DNA from 2 places in the Clostridium neonatale genome. Region 1 is predicted to be linked to the other one. Evidence: predicted binding sites of a transcription regulator. Region 1 holds the regulator's gene; the other holds the start of a gene.
What was found. Region 1 encodes NrdR, which represses ribonucleotide reductase genes. Its sites were predicted from a motif close to CACNANATNTNGTG; they were not measured.

Region 1 (11,196 bases):
AACTTGGGAATAGAACAAATTGGCTATGAGCCTGGCTCTATATATAAGATAATTACTCTGGGATCAGCAATAGATATGGGACTTTTAAATATTAATAATCATTTTACGTGTACTGGACAGATTTGTAAAACTGTTCATGGAAACTTATCAGTAGAAGAGGCTTTTGAAAAATCATGCAATGATTCATTTGCTCAAATAGGGGCTATGGTTGGATATGATAAACTTGTCGCATATTCGGAAAATCAAGGATTATATAAGCCGGTATTAAATTTTAAAGGTAATAATAAAAATGAGGCGGCTGGAATAAAACCACAAAAAGAGGCTGGAGTAAACAACATATCTATTGGTCAATGTATGAATGTAACTCCAATTCAAATGTTAGGAGCAATAAATACTGTAACTAATAATGGAATTTATGTTAAGCCATATATTGTTGAAACTATAATTGATAAAAATGATAATACAATAAAAGAATTTAAGACAGAAGAAAAAAGGATATATAGTGAAACTACTTCTAAGATCCTAAAAAATGCTATGAGAGAAGTTGTAGTTAATGGTACAGGAAAAAATGCTTATATAGAAGATATATTTACAGGAGGAAAGACCGGATCGGCTACAGGAAATAATAATCACACACATGGATGGTTTGCAGGATACTTTGAATTAAATGGCAAAGAATATACAATGGTAATTTTTACACCTGAAATCCAGGATCAATCATTAGGTGGTGGTGATACGGCAGCTCCTATATTTAAAGATATAGTATTAGCTTTGAATAATTAAATTTAAATTATATAAAAAGGGTGCTAGGAAAAAAATAAATCTATATAAGCAACTTTTATAAAATATAAACATATTATAATATCAAGCACTGTTATGGAGGAACGAGGTGTTTGTATTAAATAGTTTAATTAATTTACTATGCAACTCAGTATTACTCACAGGATATATCACAAATAGCAACACTTTTCCATTACCTCTTGATGAGACAGAAGAACAGATGTATCTAGATAAACTTAAAAATGGAGATAAAGAGGCTAAAAGCATTTTGATTGAGAGAAACTTAAGATTAGTTGCACATATAGTTAAAAAATATTCTTTTCCCAACAAAGATGTTGATGAGTTGATATCAATTGGTACTGTTGGCTTAATAAAAGCAATAGATTCATTTGATTCTAGTAAGGGTACTAGACTAGCTACTTATGCATCAAGATGTATTGAAAATGAGATATTAATGCTATTTAGAAATAATAAAAAGCAAAAAAGTGAGGTTTATCTTCAAGATCCAATTGGTGTTGATAAAGAAGGTAATGAATTCTGTTTGATAGATATATTAAGCAGCGAAAAGGATTGTGTACTTGAAAATGTAGAACGTAATTTACAAGTAAAAGCTTTATATAGAAAGTTAGGTGAATCATTAACTAAAAGAGAGAGCTCAATATTGATAATGAGATATGGATTAATTGATGGAAAATGTAAGACTCAAAGAGAGATAGCTGTTAATTTAGGAATATCAAGATCTTATGTATCTAGAATAGAGAAAAAAGCATTAAAAAAACTTAAGAAAGAACTATTTACAAAATGATAGGGTATCTGTAGTTATTTCTTATGAATAGAAACATAATTTGGGTTGTATAAAATTGGGGAAATATATATAATATATTTTCCTGATTTTTTATTTTAAGAAAATAATTTTAAAATCATTGAAATATGATAAAATTAATATAAAAAAATATAATATATTGCAAAGTTTAAAGAGGAATTTATAGAAGTTTGTTGAATATATTTCTATTAGTAGATTTTTTCTACATAGAAAGGATAGAGAAAAATGCAGCAAGGAATAATAACATCCATAGACTTCGGAAGTAAAAAGTTGTCAGCATCAATGGCAGCATCAAATAAAGAAGGTGAAATGGATATATTAGGGGTAAAGTCTTGTAAATCCATGGGGATAGAAAAAGGGCTGGTGACAGATATTGAAAAATGTAGAATATCCATATTATCTTTATTAAGGGATTTACAGGAAAGTACTAATAAAGAAATAGGTAATATATCTATTGGTATTTCAGCAAGGAAAACATCAATTAAAGAAATAAGAACCTTTTGTAAAATAAAAAATGAGAGAGTTACTAAGCTAGATATTATTAATGGAATAAAAAAAGCAAAAGAAACCATAATGTTAAAAGAAAATGAATGTATTGTAGATACAATGGTCAACTTTTATATTCTAGATGGTAAAGTATTACATAAAGATATTATAAATTTAACTGGTAATGAACTTGAATTAAATCTGACAATTTTAATTGGTGATAAAGATGAAATACAAAAATATTATGACATTTTTAAAAATACTAAGTATACAATAAAATATATTACCCTTAATATATTTTCAGGCAAGCAAATATTTTTGAATGGTACTAATGCAATGGGAGATGTTGTATTAGTAGATGTAGGAGCTGGAAAAACTGATATTTGCTTGTTTAATAATGGAATACCTAAAAATTTAACTAGTATTCCGATTGGTGGAAATAATATATCTAATGATTTAGCTATATGTGGCAAATTTTCATTTATGGAAGCAGATAATATAAAAATAATTTATTCAGGAAACTATGAATCATTATATAAAGATGAATCACTTGATGATGATATACAAGTAGGGACAACTAAGGTATCTAAAGAATTATTCTATGAAGTAACTAATGCTAGAATTGAAGAAATATTAATTCATGTCAATACTGAATTAAAAAAGACTGGTCATTATGATAGAATTTGTAGTATAATTTTATATGGAGATGGTTTAAGCTATTTTGAAAATATAAATACGTTTGCAAAAGCTATTATTAAGAGAAAGACTAAGATTGTAAGCAAAGTAGACTTAGGAATAAAAAATTCAGAAAATATAACTTCTTTAGCATTAGCAAAAGAAGTATATGATAGATTAAATTTATTAGAGGATAGTAATAAACCTCAAATAGTTGAAGAAATTCAAACGAATGAAACAGAATTTTTATTAGACGAAAATGAGGAAGGAAGTCATATTCTAAAAAAAATTAAAACTTTTTTGGATAAGATTTTTTAAAGGGAGGAATTAATTTGTTAGATTTTGATTCAGATATGCAAGAATTAACCAATATAAAAGTAATTGGTTGTGGTGGCGGTGGTAGCAATGCCGTTAACAGAATGATAGTTGAAGGATTAAAAAATGTTGAGTTTATAGCAATAAACACAGATAAACAGGCGTTATTGCTTTCTAATGCAAGTCAAAAAATACAAATTGGGGAAAAATTAACCAAAGGGCTTGGTGCAGGAGCTAATCCAGAAATAGGTAAAAAAGCTGCTGAAGAGAGCAGAGAAGAAATTACAGCTGCTATTAAAGGAGCTAATATGGTATTTATTACTGCTGGAATGGGCGGTGGAACTGGAACAGGAGCAGCACCAGTAGTTGCTGAAATAGCAAAATCTATGGATATATTAACTGTAGGTGTAGTTACTAAGCCTTTCCCATTTGAAGGAAAGAGAAGAATGAGACATGCAGAAATGGGGATTGAAAATCTAAAAGAAAAAGTTGATACTTTAGTTATAATACCAAATGAAAGACTTCTAACAATGGCTGATAAGAAAACAACACTTTTAGATTCGTTCAAATTGGCTGATGAAGTGCTAAGACAAGGGGTTCAAGCAATTTCAGACTTAATTACTATAACTGGTGTTATTAACGCAGACTTTGCGGATATAAAAGCAGTTATGCTTGATAAAGGATTAGCACATATGGGAGTTGGTTTTGGTAAGGGTGAGACAAGAACACAAGATGCAGTTAAGCAGGCAATCTCATCACCATTATTAGAAACTTCAATCGATGGAGCTACAGATGTTATAATAAATTTTACTGGTGGAGCAGATCTTGGAGCGTTAGAAGTATATGATGCTGCAGATGTAGTACGTGAAGCGGTTGATCCAGATGCTAATATTATTGTTGGAGCTGTAATTGATGAGTCTTTAAAAGAAGAAATAAGAATTACAGTAATCGCAACAGGATTTGAATGTCAACCTTCTATAGAACCAATAACTAAAGAGAGTGTTAAGCCAGTAAATAATACTTCTGTTAAAGAAGAGGTTGCAGCAACAGTAGAACCTACAGTTGAACCAATTATAACTTCAAATAATAGTTATGAATCAGATGATTTAGATATACCTGTATTTTTAAGAAGACAAAAGAAACATTAATATTTACTTCTTTATATATTTAAATTATAGCCTTAAAAGAATTATCTTTTAAGGCTATAATTTTTTATTATTTAGTAATTTATATATTTAGATAACCAGTGGCTAAGTTATTTTTGATAATATTGTAATAAATAAAATATAAAGACTAAAGAATAAAAAATAAATTATATGCGCCTGTCCTTTTCACAGGCTTGCTCAGAAAAAACAGTATGCGATGAAAAAACTACGGGTAAACGATTTTTAAAATTAAAGTTATTGTATTCTATTGGATTTATATTTTATAGAGAATCATATCATAGTCGCCTTGGCGATTTTTTAACGTATAGGAAAGTATAAAATTTTTATAATAGGAAAAGCCTTAAGAATAGAGGCTTTCTGTAACTTAGATAGTTCAATACGTTAAAAAATAAATTATAGTCCCGCAAAAGTGCCTTCTTATTTAAAAATGTGTTTGAGTAATTGCTTATTTTATAGTATTAAGGTTTATATTTTACGTATAAAGCGTGGCGAAGCCACTTTTTTATTTTACAAATTAAATTGTGAAAAAGTAAAAAAAATCATAAAAAGTTATTTTATCATATAAAAAGTAGTCTACAAAAAATGATGTAAGTAAATGTAAAAAGTTAAAGTTAAAAAATATTAATATGTTATTAGATTGTGACAAATTTTTAAGACAGATGAGTCTATAATGAATTCATATGATGGAGGAATAAAAATGGAAATATATATAGATGTTTTAATATTAGAAAATTTTATAGTAAATTTGTTTCTGCTATTATTAACTATGAAATTAATTCATCATAAATGTAAGACAAATATAATGATATTTTCAAGTTTTTTAGGAAGCATATATACAGTGGTATTACTGATTCCAGAATTGAAGATTTTTAGTTACTTCCCATTTCAAATAATTATGGCAATAATAATGGTTTGGATTACTTATGGAAAAACAAGTATCATTAATTTACTTAAGACTACTACAATATTTTTAATGGTTTCATTTACATTAAGTGGAATATGTTTTCTGTTTTCACTAAAAGAAAATATATATATATTAGGGGAGAAATTTAGTATTGCAAAGTATTCAATTAAATATGTGATTTTAAGTTTTATGATACTATTTATAGTTATTGATAGAATTAGTTACTATATTAAAGAACAAAATTTTGTAAATAATTACATATTTTCTGTAGAGTGTTATATAGAAAATAAAAACTATATATTTAAAGGATTTTTAGACACAGGAAATGAATTGAGAGAACCAATAACAAACTTACCTTGCATAATAGTTGAAGAAAGCTTGTTAGGTGATGTGAATTTCCAGGGAAATAATATATATCATATACCTTATAGAACAGTAAAATCAAATGGAATACTTGTAGGTATTAGAGTTAATAATGTAAATATAAAAGATCATGGATTAGAATTTAGAAAAATTGATGCAATAATATGTCCATGTAGTGATCAATTCAGCAAAAATAGTACATTTAATGCATTATTATCAAGAGGAATAGTATAGGAGGATTCAAAGTGGAAAAGATAATTGTATTATTAAATAAATTAATAAGTAAGTTAAAAGTATTTAGAAGAGGATTATATTATGTAGGCGGTAATGATGCACTTCCACCACCATTATCTAAGGATGAAGAGGAAGATTTAGTTAATAAATTAAATAGTGATGAAAGTATTAGAAGTATATTAATAGAAAGAAATTTAAGACTAGTAGTTTATATTGCAAGAAAATTTGAAAATACAGGTGTAAATGTAGAAGATTTAATATCAGTAGGAACAATTGGGCTCATTAAAGCAGTAAATACGTTTAATCCTGAAAAGAAAATAAAGCTTGCAACATATGCATCTAGATGTATAGAAAATGAAATTTTAATGTATTTAAGGAGAAATAGCAAAGTAAAAGCAGAAATATCATTTTATGAACCATTAAATATTGACTGGGATGGAAATGAATTATTGCTTTCAGATATATTAGGGACAGATAATGATACCGTATATAATTTAATAGAAGATGAGGTGGACAAGCAGCTTTTACTTATAGCACTAAAAAGCTTGAATGATAGAGAAAAAGAAATTGTAAGATTAAGATTTGGATTAAATGGAACAAGAGAAAAGACACAAAAAGAAGTTGCGGATATGCTTGGAATATCACAATCTTATATATCTAGATTAGAAAAGAAAATTATTAGAAGATTAAAAAAAGAAATAAGTAGAATGATTTAGGTTGTCTTTGAGTATAAAAGTATCTGCTATCGGAAATAATGATTAATGCAATACATATCATTACTTCCGAAAGGAGGAAAATTTTGTGATAATTAACAAGGTGGAAATATGCGGTGTTAATACAGCAAAACTTCCTATACTTAAAGAAAAAGAAAAAAAGCAATTGCTATTGCAAATGAAAGCAGGAGATAAAAATGCAAGAGAAACATTTATAAAGGGAAATTTAAGATTAGTACTTAGTGTAATTCAACGTTTTAATAATAGAGGGGAAAATATTGATGACTTATTTCAAGTAGGATGCATTGGTCTTATGAAATCAATAGATAATTTTGATTTATCACAGAATGTAAAATTTTCTACATATGCAGTACCTATGATTATAGGTGAAATCCGTAGATATTTAAGAGATAATAATTCAATTAGAGTTAGCAGGTCATTAAGGGATATAGCTTATAAAGCTTTAATAACAAGAGAAAAATTTATAAAAGATAATAACAAAGAACCAACGGTTTCTCAAATAGCAAAAGAGTTAGAATTGCCAAGAGAAGAAGTAGTATTTGCATTGGATGCAATTCAAGATCCAGTGTCTTTATTTGAACCTATATATCATGATGGCGGAGATGCAATTTATGTAATGGATCAAATAAGTGATACAAAAAATACTGATGAAAGCTGGCTTGAAAATATATCAATAAAGGAGGCTATGAAAAAATTAACAGATAGAGAAAAACTAATATTGAATTTAAGATTTTTTAATGGAAGAACTCAAATGGAGGTGGCCGAAGAAATTGGTATATCCCAAGCACAAGTTTCTAGGCTAGAAAAAACAGCATTAAAGCATATGAGAAAACATGTTTAATTACAAAAAGACGTTCAAAAGTATTTTGAACGTCTTTTAAATTTCGTAAACTTTATTAAAAATATGTATAGAAGCCAATAATAAATAAGAAAATGAATCATATATTTAATAATATAGATTAATTAAACTACATAAAAAATAAAAATTTATGGGGGAGATTTGATGGAGTTAGAATTACATTCAATCAATGGAATGAGAAATATGGAAGTTATAGATGTACTAACTGGAAGTAAACTTGGATTTATTAGAGATTTGAAAATAGACTGTGATACAAATAAAGTAATTTCTTTAATATTACCAGGAGAAGTTAAATCATGGTTTGGGAAGGATGAAGAAAAAGAAATACCGTGGAAAAATATAGTGAAAATAGGGACGGATGTTATACTGGTGAAATCACAAGGTGAAATAGATAATGATATAAATAATATATAGCAATATAAGAAGAATGACGTTATAATATATATAAGTAAAGTTGATGCACTAAAGTTAAGAGGTGATGTAAATGAAGTGTCCTTTTTGTTCTTTTGAAGAAAGTAAGGTGGTTGATTCTAGATCAACAGATGACAATACAACAATTCGAAGAAGAAGAGAATGTTTAAGATGTAATAAAAGATATACCACATATGAGAAAATAGAAGATTTTCCTATATTGGTAATAAAAAAAGACTTAACTAGAGAAAATTTTAATAAAGAAAAAATAATAAATGGCTTAATAATAGCTTGCCAAAAGCGTCCAATATCAAGAAAACAAATGGAAGATTTAGCAAATGACATAGAAAAAACAATTTCTAATAGCATGCTTACAGAAATTCCATCTAAGGATATTGGTGAAATGGTTATGAACAAATTAAAAGAGCTTGATGAAATATCTTATGTTAGATTTGCATCAGTTTACAGACAGTTTAAGGATATTAATACTTTTCTTGAAGAAATAAAAAACCTTACAACATAAAAAAAAATTGGGATATTGAGAAGTAAGCTTCAATATCCTTTTTATATATATAAAAATAATTAAAAATGATTTGTGTTATTAATAAGTTAAAAATTAGTTAAAAGATATACTAATTATTATATATAATGTTAATATTAATAATGTAAGGGTTAAGACTAGGAGGATATAGTTAAATGAACAAAGTTCTGTTAGATTCTCTTATAAAGAAAGAGGATTATTTGATTTTAGATAGTGATAAATTTCAAGTTGTGTTTACAAATGCAGAAAAAAATAGAAGCTTTAACAGAGCTACTGAGGAAGGAAAAAAGTATTTGAATTCTTTAAGTGGAGAATTTGATCTGGAAAAAGTTGTATATCTAAAACAAATACACAGTGATAAAATATTAGAGTACACTGGAAAAGATATAAATGACATGGAAGGTGATGCGGTAATAACTAACATAAAAAAAATAGCAGTAGGTATTTTTACAGCAGACTGCGTGCCAGTAATATTAGTAGATGAAGTGAGAAAAGTAGTAGCAGCTATACACAGTGGATGGAGAGGTACATTTGAATCAATAACCTTTAAGACCATAGAAAAAATGAAGAATGAATTTAAATGCAATGAAAAAAATATTAAAGCCTATATTGGATCTCATATTAGAAAATGTTGCTATGAAGTTTCTGAAGAACTTAAAGATAAATTTATAGAAAAAAAATATGATATTGATAAAAATAAATTATTTAATGGAAGAAATCTAAATTTAGAGTGCTGCGTTGAAGATGATCTAATAAAAAGTGGCGTAGATGAAAAAAACATATTTACTTTAGGAATATGTACTTATTGTAATGAAGATATTAAGTTATATTCATATAGAAAAAGTGAAGGAGCTTATGGAAGAATGTTTTCTTTTGTATTCCTAAAATAGGGGGGAAAAATATGTCTAAAGAAAAAATACTAATAGTTGATGATGAAGAACATATTGTTGAGTTATTAAAATTTAATTTACAAAGTGCAGGATATGAAGTGATGGAGGCTAATAATGGAATTGATGCATTAAAAATTGCAAACGAGAATAAGCCAAGTTTAATGCTTCTTGATTTAATGCTTCCAGGAATGGATGGTTTTGATGTTTGTAAAGAAATTAAGAGAAATAATGAAATGAAAAATACATCAATAATAATGCTTACTGCTAAAGGCGAAGAGTTAGATAAAATATTGGGATTGGAATTAGGGGCAGATGATTACATAACTAAGCCTTTTTCAGTGAGAGAATTATTGGCAAGAGTTAAAGCGGTTCTAAGAAGAACAAATACTTTTAGCGAAAGTGATAGTGAAATATATAAATCAAAGAGCTTAACTGTAAATTTTGAGCGCCATGAAGTAGTAGTAAATAATAATAAAGTGGACTTGAGTCTAAAAGAATTTGAGCTTCTTCAAATATTAATTAAAAATAAAGGAAAGATACTTAAAAGAGAGGTTTTATTAGACAAAATATGGGGGTATGAATATATAGGAGAAACAAGAACTGTTGATGTACACATAAGATACTTGAGAAAGAAAATAGAAGAGGATGATAAGAATCCAAGATTCATTGAGACTATTAGAGGAGTAGGGTATAGATTTAACCCAGAGGAATAATATGAGGAACAAAATACTAACATCTGTAATGGTAACTGTTTTATTTGCTATATTATTATTAACATCATCATTTATAACATTAATTAATTTAAGAGAAATAAATAATACAAAGCAAATACTTGTGAACGTAAACTATCTTATAAGTAAAAATGAGGATTTTGATAAGCATGATTTGAGCAAATTTAACGAAGTTAAAATCAATAATACTCCAATTAGAATTACTTTGGTTAATAAAAATGGAGACGTATTATATGATAATGAAATTAAAAGTAATGAAAATCATAAGGAAAGATTAGAGATAAAGAAAGCTTTTGAAGATGGAAGTGGATATCAGATAAGGTATAGTGAGACTTTAGATACTAAACTTATGTATTATGCAAGTAAAGTCAGTGATAATTTAGTATTAAGGACATCTATACCAATAAGTACTGTAAATATGTTTGAACAAGCTAATCTTAAATATTATTTATTTATAATTGCAGTTGTCATTGTATTTTCATTATTTTTATCATTTAGGTTGGTTAGAATAATTGTTGAGCCAATAAAAGAATTGGAATCAGTAACATCAAAGATGAGTCATGGTGATTATAAAATAAGGTCAAACATAAAAAGTAATGATGAACTTGGAACTTTAAGTAATACATTTAACAAAATGGCTGAACAGCTTCAAATCAAAATTAAAGAAGTGGTTGATAAGCAGAATAAAGTTGAATCTATATTAAATAGTGTAGAAAGTGGAATAATTGCAATAGATGAAGATAGCAATGTAATATTAATTAATCCATATGTTGGAACCTTACTTGGCATAAAGAAAAATATAGTTGGTGAATGTATATTTGATTATGTAAGTGATTATGATATAAAGTCATTTTTGAAGAACGAAGATAAAAATGAAGAGGAAATAAAAGTTCTTCATCCAATAGAAAGGGAAATAAAAATAAAAAAATCTGATATAATAAATGACTCTCAGAATATAGGAAGAGTAATTTTATTTCAAGATGTTACTGATATAAAAAGAGTTGCACTTATGAGAACGCAATTTGTAGCTAATGTTTCTCACGAATTAAAGACACCACTGACTTCAATTAAAGGCTTTGCAGAAACATTGAGGATAGTTAAAGATGATGAAACTAGAGAAAAATTTTTAGATATAATAAATAAAGAGGCTGAAAGATTAACACGCCTTATAAATGATATATTAGTATTATCTAATATTGAAAGTAATTTAGTCTCAGAAGTTGGGGAGTTTTCACCAGAAAACATAATTGAAGATGTCATAAATGTAATGAGAAAAATAGCTGT
Region 2 (11,196 bases), on a different contig from region 1:
TAGAAAGGTTAAAAGGTTTTATCAAAGAAAGTTTTTCAAACGGTCCTAAGGCAAAAATTATTTGTGCAATAGCTGCATTATTTGTAGTTATGATTGTTACGACAGTAACAATAACAAATATGAGAAAAACATTAACATTAAGTATAGACGGTAAAGATGAGACTATTGTCACATACAAGGGGACTGTTCAAGATGTGTTGCAAGAAAGAGGCATAAATGTAAGCCCTAAAGATAAAGTGCAACCATCACTAGAAACCAAAGTATCAGAAAATGAGTTTATTAAATTGAAAACACCTGTTAAAGTACAAATCACAGCAAACGGGACACGCTTTGATGTACAAACTGCTGAAAATACAGTTAAAGATATGCTGGAAGCAGAAAAAGATACATTAAATTCTAAAGGAATTGATTTTGAAAAGGACATAGATGAAGTAAATCCCGGACTAGATACGAATATTGAAGAAAACTTAGATATACAAATTGTAAAAGTAGAGACAAAAGAAATTGTTGAAAAAGAAGCCATTAAATTCGATACAATTGTTGAAAATGATGCTGATTTAGATATTAGCGTCAAAAAGGTTAAGAGTGAAGGAATTGATGGTGAAAAAGAAATTACGTATAATGTAGTCTATAAAGACGGAGTAGAGGTTTCTAGAGACATAAAAAGTACTAAAACCATTTCAGAACCACAAAATGAAATAATAATTAAAGGGACGAGCCAGGTTTATGCTAGTAGAGGTGGAGAAAATATAACTTACAAGAAAAAAGTAAGTAGTGTATCTACAGCATATACTGGCGGAGGCATTACGGCTACAGGAAGAACACCTGTTAGAAATGTCGGTGGATTAAGCACTATAGCAGTTGACCCATCTGTAATTCCATTAGGAAGTAAGGTTTATGTAGAGGGATATGGATACGCTATTGCTTCAGACACTGGTGGAGCAATTAAAGGTAATGCTGTTGATTTATACCTTAGTTCTGCAAGTGACTGCAGACGGTGGGGAAGAAGACAAGTTGACGTACTAGTTGTTGCTTACCCAGGAGAGTGGTAAGTAGAAGATTAGAGATAACGATTGTTATCTCTATTTTTTTCTTTAAAACATAAGAATTTTAGAATATTATTAATAGTAGTAAGAATTTTATAAATTAATAGTTAATTAGGAATAATAATTAAAAACACTTATTCTTAAATAGTGATAAAGGAGAGTATGGTTTTGATAAAAGAAGTTATTGTTGTTGAAGGCAGAGATGATGTGGATGCTGTTAAAAAAGCATTAGATGCAGAAATAATAGCTGTTGGCGGATTTGGAATAAATGCTAAAGTTATTGATAGAATAAAAGAGGCACAAAAAAGAAAAGGCGTAATTGTATTAACTGACCCTGATTTCGCAGGAGAAAAGATAAGAAGAATAATTTCTAAAAGGGTTAAGGGAATAAAGCATGCTTATATTTCAAGAGAAGATGGAACAAAAGATGGAGACATAGGTGTTGAGAATGCTACACCAGAAGTAATATTAAGAGCATTAGAGATGGCAAAGATTACTCAAGAAGAAAAGATTGAATTCTATACAATGCAAGACATGTTTTATTTTAAATTAACAGGGGATAATACATCTAGAGAAAGAAGAGAGGCACTCGGAAAGATTTTAGGTATTGGATATGGAAATGCAACTCAAATGGTGTCGAGATTAAATAATTATGGAATAAGCAAAGAAGAATTTAGTAAAGCTATAGAAGAAATAGAAAAACAATTGGAAGCAGGTAATAGATAGATGGATTTAAATGATTATAAAACACAAGAATTGGTTAAAAAATATAATTTTAGGTTTTCAAAAAGTTTAGGCCAAAACTTCTTAACAGATGAATCTGTATTAACAGACATTGTAGAAGGCGCAGAAGTTAATAAAGATGATTTTGTTATTGAAATAGGGCCGGGAGTTGGAACTTTAACAGCTCAGCTTTTATTAAAAGCTAAAAAGGTAACATCAATAGAATTAGATAATGATTTAATTCCTATACTTACAACTGAGCTTGGAGAAAATGAAAATTTTTCATTAATACATAAAGATGCATTAAAAGTTGATTTTAATGAACTAATAGGTGATGAGAAAAGTGTTAAATTAGTTGCTAATTTACCTTATTATGTTACAACACCAATAATAGTAAGACTTTTAAAAGAACAGTATAATTTTAAATCTCTAACTATAATGATACAAAAAGAAGTAGCTGAAAGAATTAATGCTGAGCCAAATTGTAAAGACTATGGTTCGTTATCTGTTTTGGTTCAATATTATTGTAATACAAGTATAGTAAGAAGAGTTCCACCAACTTGCTTTATACCAAGACCTAAAGTAGATTCAATAGTTATAAGATTGGATAGATTAGAAAAACCAAGAGTTGAAACTAAAGATGAAAATCTTATGTTTGAAATAGTGAGAGCTGGATTTAATATGAGAAGAAAAACTTTATGGAATGCAGCTAAGACATTGAAGGTAGAAAAAGAAAAATTAGAAACTGCGTTTGAAAAGTCTGGAATAGATCCGAAGAGAAGGGCGGAAACATTAACATTAGAAGAGTTTGCAAAATTAGCAGATTCTATATACGATGTAAAAAATAATTAGAAGAAATTAAAGACAGGAAGTGGTATGGCTTTCTGTCTTTTTGATTTTAAAAAATCATAATCCTTATTTTAAAACATATAATGTATGGAATAAATATATGTGGAGGGAATATTAATTTGTCTCATAATAAATTGTATAGAAATTTCATAATATTACAAGAAGATGAGAGAGGATACTCATCAGAAAATGGGAAAGCTCTCTCAGGATATGCAAAGGTAGAAGCCAAGGGGGATAAGTGTAAAATATCTTTTTATGCTCAAAACCTTAGAAAAGAAGATAATTATTCTATGGTACTTATTTGCTGCAAAAGAGACTTTAAAGAGTTAATTGATTTGGGACCTTTAACAATAAATGAGGTTGGAAAAGGAGATACCAGCAAAGAATATTATATAAATAATATCGCAGGTCTTGGAGTCTCATATGAAAAAATTTCTGGCGCAGGTATATGTAAAGCATCAGGAAATGATTTGAATTTTATAATGCATGGCTTCATGAATGGTGAAGAGCCAACTGAGAATTGGAGAAAATTTAAATTAGTAAGAGTTGAATCGAAAAAAGAAGATGTAGTATTAGAACCTAAAAAGCTTGATGAAAAAATCATAAGTGCTAATGAAAAAATAGTAAATTCAAAGGTAGATGATATAGGTAAGGCAGAAAGAATTGAGAACATAAAAATAGGAACAGTAGAAGTATTAGAATCAGTAGAGAAAACTGATACTAATATAGAAAGTGTGGAAGAGAAGATAGAAGAAAATATATTATCTTCAGATGAAAGAAACAAATGTAAGAAGTGTGATAAAGAAGAAGATAAAAAGGAAAAGCATAAAAAAGAGGAATGTAAGAAAGAAGAACATAAGAAGGATGAATGCAAAAAAGAAGAGTGTAAGAAGGAAGAGCACAAAAAGGATGAAGAACATAAAAATGAATGCAAGAAATGTGAGAAGGGCGAAGCAAAGAAAGAAGAGTATAAAAAAGAGAGCTTTGAAGAAATAATAGATAATCTTTGCGATAAAATAGAAGAGTGCAATCACATAATAGATTTTGATATACAGGATATGAATTGCGATTACATGGTTTATGGTTTTATAAAGAAGAAATATGATAATAAATGTGAGTGGAAGAAATTTAAATTAAATAGAAGTAAGAGTGATATGTACTGTAAAACACATATAAATAAAAGAATAGAAGAAAACACAAGGCTGGATTTAGATTTAGACACACCAGACTTTGATAAATATGAAAGAGATATTAAAGAAAATGTGAATACTTCCAAAGATTTTGCTATGAACGGAAGTGTGGGGGAATACTTTGAAAAAATAGCAAGAGGTTTTGATGTATATGAGGACAAACTAAATGATATCAATAATTGTAAATGGTATAGAGTTAATGTAGATAGTATAGATGATTTATGTAATGAATCAAATTATAACAAATATACATTAGCGTATTATCCAATGATAAACTATTATCCATATATAAGCAAAAATAATCATTTCTTATTAGGTTATAAGTGTGATACAGAAGGAGAATTACAGTATATAGTATATGGTATACCAGGTTCTAAGGATAAAGAAGATCAACCGTATGGAGGAAAAACAGGATTCGTAACATGGACAAATAGTAATAATAGAAGTCAGGGATATTGGCTAATGTTCTATGATTTTAAAAATTCTTCAATTGTAATACCTATGAAGAAATAAAAATAAGTTGAACAGATATGAATAAAAAGCAGTTAATTGTTACGTCCATATTAATATGTTTAATGTTGTTACTATCCATAGTTCAAGGTTTTTTCAATAAAAACTTTAATAAGGTGGCTCTTACGGATAATGGGATAAATGAATTTAAGGAATATAATTTTGATAAAAGTAACTATATTATTTCTTTGCCAAATGAATGGACGGTAGTTGAGAGAATGGGAGATAATCAATACATAAATAATGTATTGAATTTTACAGATGGAAATAATAAACTTACTGGATCATTACAAATTATTAATACAAATGATGAGATTGAAACCTTTGCAGAGAGAGATTCTAAAAACCAATCTTTAAAGTATTCTAAATTAGAAATAATGCCTTATAAATATAAAAGTAATATTGGGGTTTTATCAACATATGAAACTACCATTAGAAATGGCTATGATTTTAAAAATCAATGTTATTATTTACAATTCGAAAAAGGTAAAATAGTTAAGATATTATTTAATGTAAAAGAAAAAAATTATAAAGAAAATATAAAATCAGTATTTAATTCTATTGTTTCCAGTGTAGAGCTTAGTTAAGCGATAATATTTGCTAATAATGAGCATTAGTATTATAATTTTAAGTACCAATGAGAGGCTGTTTTGTTTCTCTTTGGTACTTGTTTAATGTAAGGAGGAAATTAATGAGGATAACACTATTTGAGATATTTGGGTTAAAAATCAGAAGTTATGGACTGATGATTGCAATTGGTATAATTATAGCTTCTAGCTTATTAATCAGAGCAGCTAAGAAGAAAGGCTATGATGAAGATTCATTATTAAATTTAATTATATTTGCTGTAATAGGTGGAGTGTTAGGCGGAAAGTTATTATTTATAATAACTGAATTTAAGGAAGTTTTACAAGATCCAAGTATATTGAAAAACTTTGGATATGGGTTTGTTATTTATGGTGCTATAATCGGTGGAGCTCTATCTATATATTTATACTCTAAGAAAAAAGGGTGGAATACGTTAGAATTATTAGATATGACTATTCCAGGTGTAGCTATAGCACAGGGATTTGGAAGGATAGGTTGTTTTCTAGCAGGTTGCTGCTATGGGGCTGAAACGGATTTGCCAATTGGAGTTGTGTTTCCAGAGGGGTCTCTTGCACCAGCTGGAATTCATATTCATCCGACTCAATTATACTCATCAGCTTTCGATTTTATATTAGGATTTTTCCTTTTATATTATTCAAAGAAAGAGAAGAAATCTGGAAAAGTAGTAGGTTGTTATTTAATCATATATAGTATAGGTAGATTTTTGATTGAGTTCTTGAGAAATGATCCAAGAGGTAGTGTAGGAATTCTTTCTACATCACAGTTTATTGCTATATTTACTTTAATCATTGGAATAGTGGTTTTTAATTTCCATAAGTTGATTAAAGGAGTGTATAGGAAGTGAGAAAAAAGAAATTTATAATTTTAAGTATATTAATAGTTACTATTATAAGTAGTTTATTCTCAGGATGTACTTTATTGGACAATTTAGCTATTAAGGCTAATTTGAGAAATGAAAGTTTTGACTACATAAAGCAAGAGAAAGTAGATCAAATAATAATACAAAATTTTAGAGATAGTGGATTTAGATTTATAGTAAATGATCCTCAGGCAATTAATGATATATATAAAATTTTGAAGAAGGGCAAAATCGTTTCTGATAAATCTTCTCTTGATCCTGATTACATATTTGAAGTTCAGATTGGAGACGAAGTAAAAAAGTATAATTATATAGTTGGTACTGATGAAAAAGGTAAGGGTAATTTTTATAATGATCAAGAGTCATTTATAGTTCCAAAGACTTTGGAAAATACAATAATGCAAAATCTTTCATTTATAAGAAAGCCAAGAGATTTTCAATATATTTACTATCAATCAATCCTTGATATACTTGAATTAAAAAAAGATGCATTATCATCTAATAGTAAAGTCGGAATAGATATTTCAGGTGATACAGAATGCTTGAAATATATATTTTCAGTAGAATTATTAGATTTTGAAGAGAGCATAAAGAAAATACTACCTAATGCTGAATTAGTTAAAAACAATTCAGATCAATTTGATACAATAATAACAGTTAAAAATAGAGGGTATAGCACAACTATATTTAAAACATTGATAACTGTGGATAATAAAAAAGACAATTCTTATGAAAATTACTATATTCAAGCTGAATATAGTTATAAGGATTGGAATATTAACATTAGTGAACCAAATGAAAAGCCAAGAGATTGGTAAAGAGCAAGGAGGACTATGCGATGGGAAACTGTGATAGCTGTCCAAGTAAGGGCACTTGTCAAACAAAAAAAGAAGATTGTAATGGTGTAGAATCTTCAAAATTACAGCCAAGATTCGGAAGGATAAAGAATGTTATAGGTGTAATAAGTGGTAAAGGTGGAGTTGGTAAATCAACTGTAACTGGTATCATGGCAGCAATGTTAGCTAAAAGAGGATATAAGGTTGGTGTACTTGATGCTGATATTACAGGACCTTCTATGCCAAGAGTTTTGGGTATAAATGAGAAGAGAGCTGGAATAGTGCCTATTAATGATGAGGTTGTTAGATTTGATCCAGTTGAAACTGATTGTGGTATAAAAGTAATATCAATGAATCTTGTTAATCCAGTAGAAGAAGAACCTCTTATCTGGAGAGGCGGGATTATAAATGGCGTGCTTAAACAAATATTTGTTGATACTAACTGGGGAGAACTTGATTATTTACTTATAGATATGCCACCAGGCACAGGAGATATTGCATTAACTGTTATGCAGGAGTTTCCTATAAATGAACTAGTTATTGTTTCAACACCACAAGATATGGTATCAATGATAGTTAAGAAAGTTGTAATAATGGCTAATAAAATAGGTGTTAAAATTAAAGGCGTCGTAGAAAATATGGCTTATATTAATTGTCCGGATTGTGACAAAAAGATAAGAGTATTTAGTAATAAATCATCTGAAGAAAATGCTGAATATTTAGGAATACCATTAATAGGAGAACTTCCTATTGATATTAATCTTACAGACGCATTAGCGCAAGGTAAATTAGAAGAGTATGTTAAAGAAGATCCATTATATTCATTAATATTCGAAGGATTATATTAATAAAACTTACTGCCCAAGAATGATCTGAAAATCATTCTTGGGCAGTATTATTTTGATTATGAATAATTCTTTTATTATAGGTAAATAATAAAATTGAAATTTTTTAGAGAGGAAGTATGAAAATGAAAGCTGCAGTTGATAAAGATACTTGCATAGCATGTGGATTATGTCCATCTATATGTCCAGAATGTTTTGAAATAGAGGATGATGGAAAGGCTGGATTCATAGTTGATGAAGCACCAGATGGAACAGAAGGAGAAGTTCAAGAAGCTGTAGACAGCTGCCCAGTAGCTGCAATATCAATTGTAGAAGAATAGAAAACTTGATTTTTGTTATTTCTTCTATAATTGTAGTCTTAATTTATATTAAGAAATCATATTTTAGAAAATAAAAAATGATTATATTTAATAGTAAAACTATTTTAAATATAATCATTTTTTTATTTTAAAGTAATAATGATATTATACTGTACCAAACTTAGATGTAGCATTTATTATTCTGTTAACTGGAAGGACTGATACTATTACTAAACATATGATACCTTCTATTCCTATCATAGGTCCATTAACAGATAATGAGTAAATCCAAGAAGACATTCCTTCAGGAGCATACATACCAAAGAAGGCAACTCCTGATATAAAGTGACACAAAAATCTAATGAATACAGATATACCTACACCGAGTAATCTCTTGTCCTTAAAGAATCCAGCAAGTCCTAAAGCAGTAAATGGAAGTGGATAATCAAATAGTACTTGGACTGGATGAAGGATATATGGATCCATAATGAATGTAATTACTCCATAAAGGAATCCTGTTAAACATCCAACCTGAGGTCCGTACATAAATGCAATAAGCAGTATAGGAACCATACTTCCTAAAGTTATACTACCTCCTTGTGGAAAGTGATAAAGTCTAAGTAGTTTTAGTATAGTTGCTAATGCTAAAGCAATCCCTATTCTTGTTATTAATTGAGATGTAAATTCTATCTTTTTTGCTTTAATTAATACAATTAATAATGCAATACATCCAATTATAGTAGCAACTGTTAACCACGCATTCTGTGGATTTTCTGTAAATTGTTCCTTTAAACTAGGAACAATCTGAGTTAATGAAAAGAATTCATCCTTCCATCCAAAAAAATTTTCCATAAAAAACCTCCTTTGTGTGCTTGTCCATATTATTTTATATGGATTGGGTAAGCCAGAGTATAAATCAAATTTTTTTATTATAGTAGAAAATTGATTCAACTCTATACAGGAGATATCAACCGAATAAATAGATATTTATTTTTATAAGGTTGCATTCCCTACGCTAGAATTAACTAGATCAGGTTTAAAGGGTTTATGATTTCTCAAATCTCAGCACAAAGGCTCCCCTAGCACATTACTATATTATTTATTGTATATTTAAATCTATATATAGTCAATTACATTATATACATTTAATTTATCGATATTATTATGATGAGAAATATATGAAGATGTATTTTCGTTTAAAGGCATATTGTAAGTCTTAATTGTATTATTTAATAAACTATGAGATGAAATGGTTGAGATATTATTATTATTATCAATTATTGAGCTTTCTTTAAATGTAGAATCCAGAATAAATCCTTTCATAATTAAAACCTCTTTTTTTATATTATTTTATAAATATTTTTAACAAAAAAATTTTTTTTATTCCTTAAAATAATACTGAATCCACATGTAATCTGATTTTAAATGATCTTTAAATTAGTCAAATATCCAATATGGGTAAAAATTCGAATAATATGAAGATAATATGACCTAACTAGATATAATTGAAATATTTTCGTTTAAAAATAAAAAATTAGAAGTATTGCTAACACATATTTAATAAAGTATAATAAAACAATGATGATACTAGATATTGTGTTGTGGGAGGAATATTAATGCTATATGTTGTAAAAAGAGATGGGAGACAAGTGGATTTCAACTCTGATAAAATAGCTCAAGCTATAAAGGGCTCAGCTAATGAAATCGGTTTAGATTTAAAAGAAAGTCAAGTTCTAGATACGGTAAAAAAGGTAATATCATTTATAGAAGTAGAAGCAAAATTAACTATAAGTGTAGAAGAAATTCAAAATTTAGTTGAAAAAGCATTGAGCGAACAAGGTCTTAAGGAAATTGCAGCGGCATATTCTGGATATAGACAAGAAAGAACAAAAGTTAGAGAAATAAAATCAGACTTAATGAAAGCTATACGTAGTATAGGTGTAGAAACAGATAGAGATAATGCAAATGTAGGAAATAACTTTAGCTCAAAGTTATTAAGAATAGCATCAGAATCAAATAAGTGGAATACTTTAGCAATAATGCCAAAGTTCTTAGCTAAGGCTCATGAAACTGGAGACTTATATTATCATGATTTAGATAGTTATAATTTAACTGTAAACTGTCTACACATACCTACAAGAGAAATATTAGAAAAAGGTTTCAACACTGGATATGGAACAATAAATGCTCCAAAGAGAATAGAAACAGCTGCAGAATTATCTTGCATATTACTTCAATCAACTCAAAACGATATGTTTGGGGGCCAATCACATCCAGATTTTGATAATGATATGGCAATCTTTGTAGAACCTACAAGAGAAGAGATTAGGAAAGAATTTAAAGAATTAGGTTTATCAGATGAAAAGATTAATGAAGTGTTAGAAAAGAAAGTAAGGGAAAGAGTTCACCAAGCTATGCAAGGTGTAGTTTATAATTTGAATACAATGCATTCAAGAGCAGGATCTCAAGTTCCGTTTAGTTCAATAAACATAGGATTGCCTACAAGTGAAGATGCGGCATTAGTATGTGAGATTTTCCTTTTAGAATATGAAAAAGGATTAGGTAAAGGAGAACAACCTATTTTCCCTAATATAATTTTTAGAGTTAAAGAAGGCGTAAATAGAGAAGAAAATGATCCATACTTCTATTTATATAAATTAGCATGTAGAGTTGCAGCAAAAAGAATGAACCCTACTTTTATGAATATAGACGCAGACTTTAATAAAGAATACTATGATAAAGGATATGTTCCAGCAACAATGGGATGCAGAACATACATAATGAAGAACGTTAATGGGGAGCCTGGTTGTAAAGGAAGAGGAAACATTGCTCCAACAACTATTAATTTACCAAGAATAGGTCTACAAGCAAAGGGCAGTGTAGATAAATTCTTTGAAATATTAGATTCAAGACTTGAATTAGCAAAGGATTCTCTACTTCATAGATATGATGTGTTGAAAAAACTAAGAGTTAAAGATTTACCATTTGTAGTTGGGCAGGGTCTTATGAAAGGCTCAGAAGGCTTAGAACCAGATGATTCTATTGAACCAATATTAAAACAAGGAACTTGGGGAATTGGATATATAGGTCTTGCAGAAACCTTAGTAGCATTAGTTGGAAAGCATCATGGTGAAGATGAAGAATCTAGGAAACTAGGAGTAAAGATTGTTGAATATATTAGACAATATACAGATAGATTATCAGAAGAACTAAGTTTAAATTGGAGTTGTTATGCTACTCCTGCAGAAGGCCTTTCAGGAAAGTTTATAAAGCAGGATCAAAAGATATTTGGAATAATAAAAGGCGTTACAGACAAAGAATATTATACAAATAGTTTCCATGTACCTGTTGGTTATCCTATATCAATAAAAGATAAAATAGATATTGAAGCACCTTATCATAAACTATGCAATGGAGGTCATATAAGTTA

Region 2: a site for NrdR is predicted at 9,352-9,365, ahead of CNEONATNEC86_RS00510 (anaerobic ribonucleoside triphosphate reductase). Genes of this name have one in related genera too.

What each region holds. Positions count from the first base shown of each region.
Region 1 covers NZ_UICR01000002.1:755,078-766,273, reverse strand. Annotated here, with positions in the region: gene CNEONATNEC86_RS15105 (penicillin-binding transpeptidase domain-containing protein) at 1-783, shown strand, start outside; gene sigK (RNA polymerase sporulation sigma factor SigK) at 890-1,585, shown strand; gene CNEONATNEC86_RS15095 (cell division FtsA domain-containing protein) at 1,829-3,082, shown strand; gene ftsZ (cell division protein FtsZ) at 3,097-4,227, shown strand; gene CNEONATNEC86_RS15085 (sigma-E processing peptidase SpoIIGA) at 4,943-5,746, shown strand; gene sigE (RNA polymerase sporulation sigma factor SigE) at 5,758-6,462, shown strand; gene sigG (RNA polymerase sporulation sigma factor SigG) at 6,548-7,321, shown strand; gene CNEONATNEC86_RS15070 (YlmC/YmxH family sporulation protein) at 7,484-7,753, shown strand; gene nrdR (transcriptional regulator NrdR) at 7,824-8,273, shown strand; gene pgeF (peptidoglycan editing factor PgeF) at 8,447-9,181, shown strand; gene CNEONATNEC86_RS15055 (response regulator transcription factor) at 9,193-9,894, shown strand; gene CNEONATNEC86_RS15050 (sensor histidine kinase) at 9,896-11,196, shown strand, end outside.
Region 2 covers NZ_UICR01000001.1:103,708-114,903, forward strand. Annotated here, with positions in the region: gene CNEONATNEC86_RS00455 (3D domain-containing protein) at 1-1,052, shown strand, start outside; gene rnmV (ribonuclease M5) at 1,215-1,772, shown strand; gene rsmA (16S rRNA (adenine(1518)-N(6)/adenine(1519)-N(6))-dimethyltransferase RsmA) at 1,773-2,621, shown strand; gene CNEONATNEC86_RS00470 (DUF7922 domain-containing protein) at 2,738-4,321, shown strand; gene CNEONATNEC86_RS00475 (hypothetical protein) at 4,339-4,905, shown strand; gene CNEONATNEC86_RS00480 (prolipoprotein diacylglyceryl transferase) at 5,010-5,771, shown strand; gene CNEONATNEC86_RS00485 (YhfM domain-containing protein) at 5,768-6,604, shown strand; gene CNEONATNEC86_RS00490 (Mrp/NBP35 family ATP-binding protein) at 6,625-7,470, shown strand; gene CNEONATNEC86_RS00495 (ferredoxin) at 7,593-7,787, shown strand; gene thiT (energy-coupled thiamine transporter ThiT) at 7,932-8,618, opposite strand; TPP riboswitch at 8,756-8,857, opposite strand; gene CNEONATNEC86_RS00505 (hypothetical protein) at 8,883-9,089, opposite strand; gene CNEONATNEC86_RS00510 (anaerobic ribonucleoside triphosphate reductase) at 9,383-11,196, shown strand, end outside.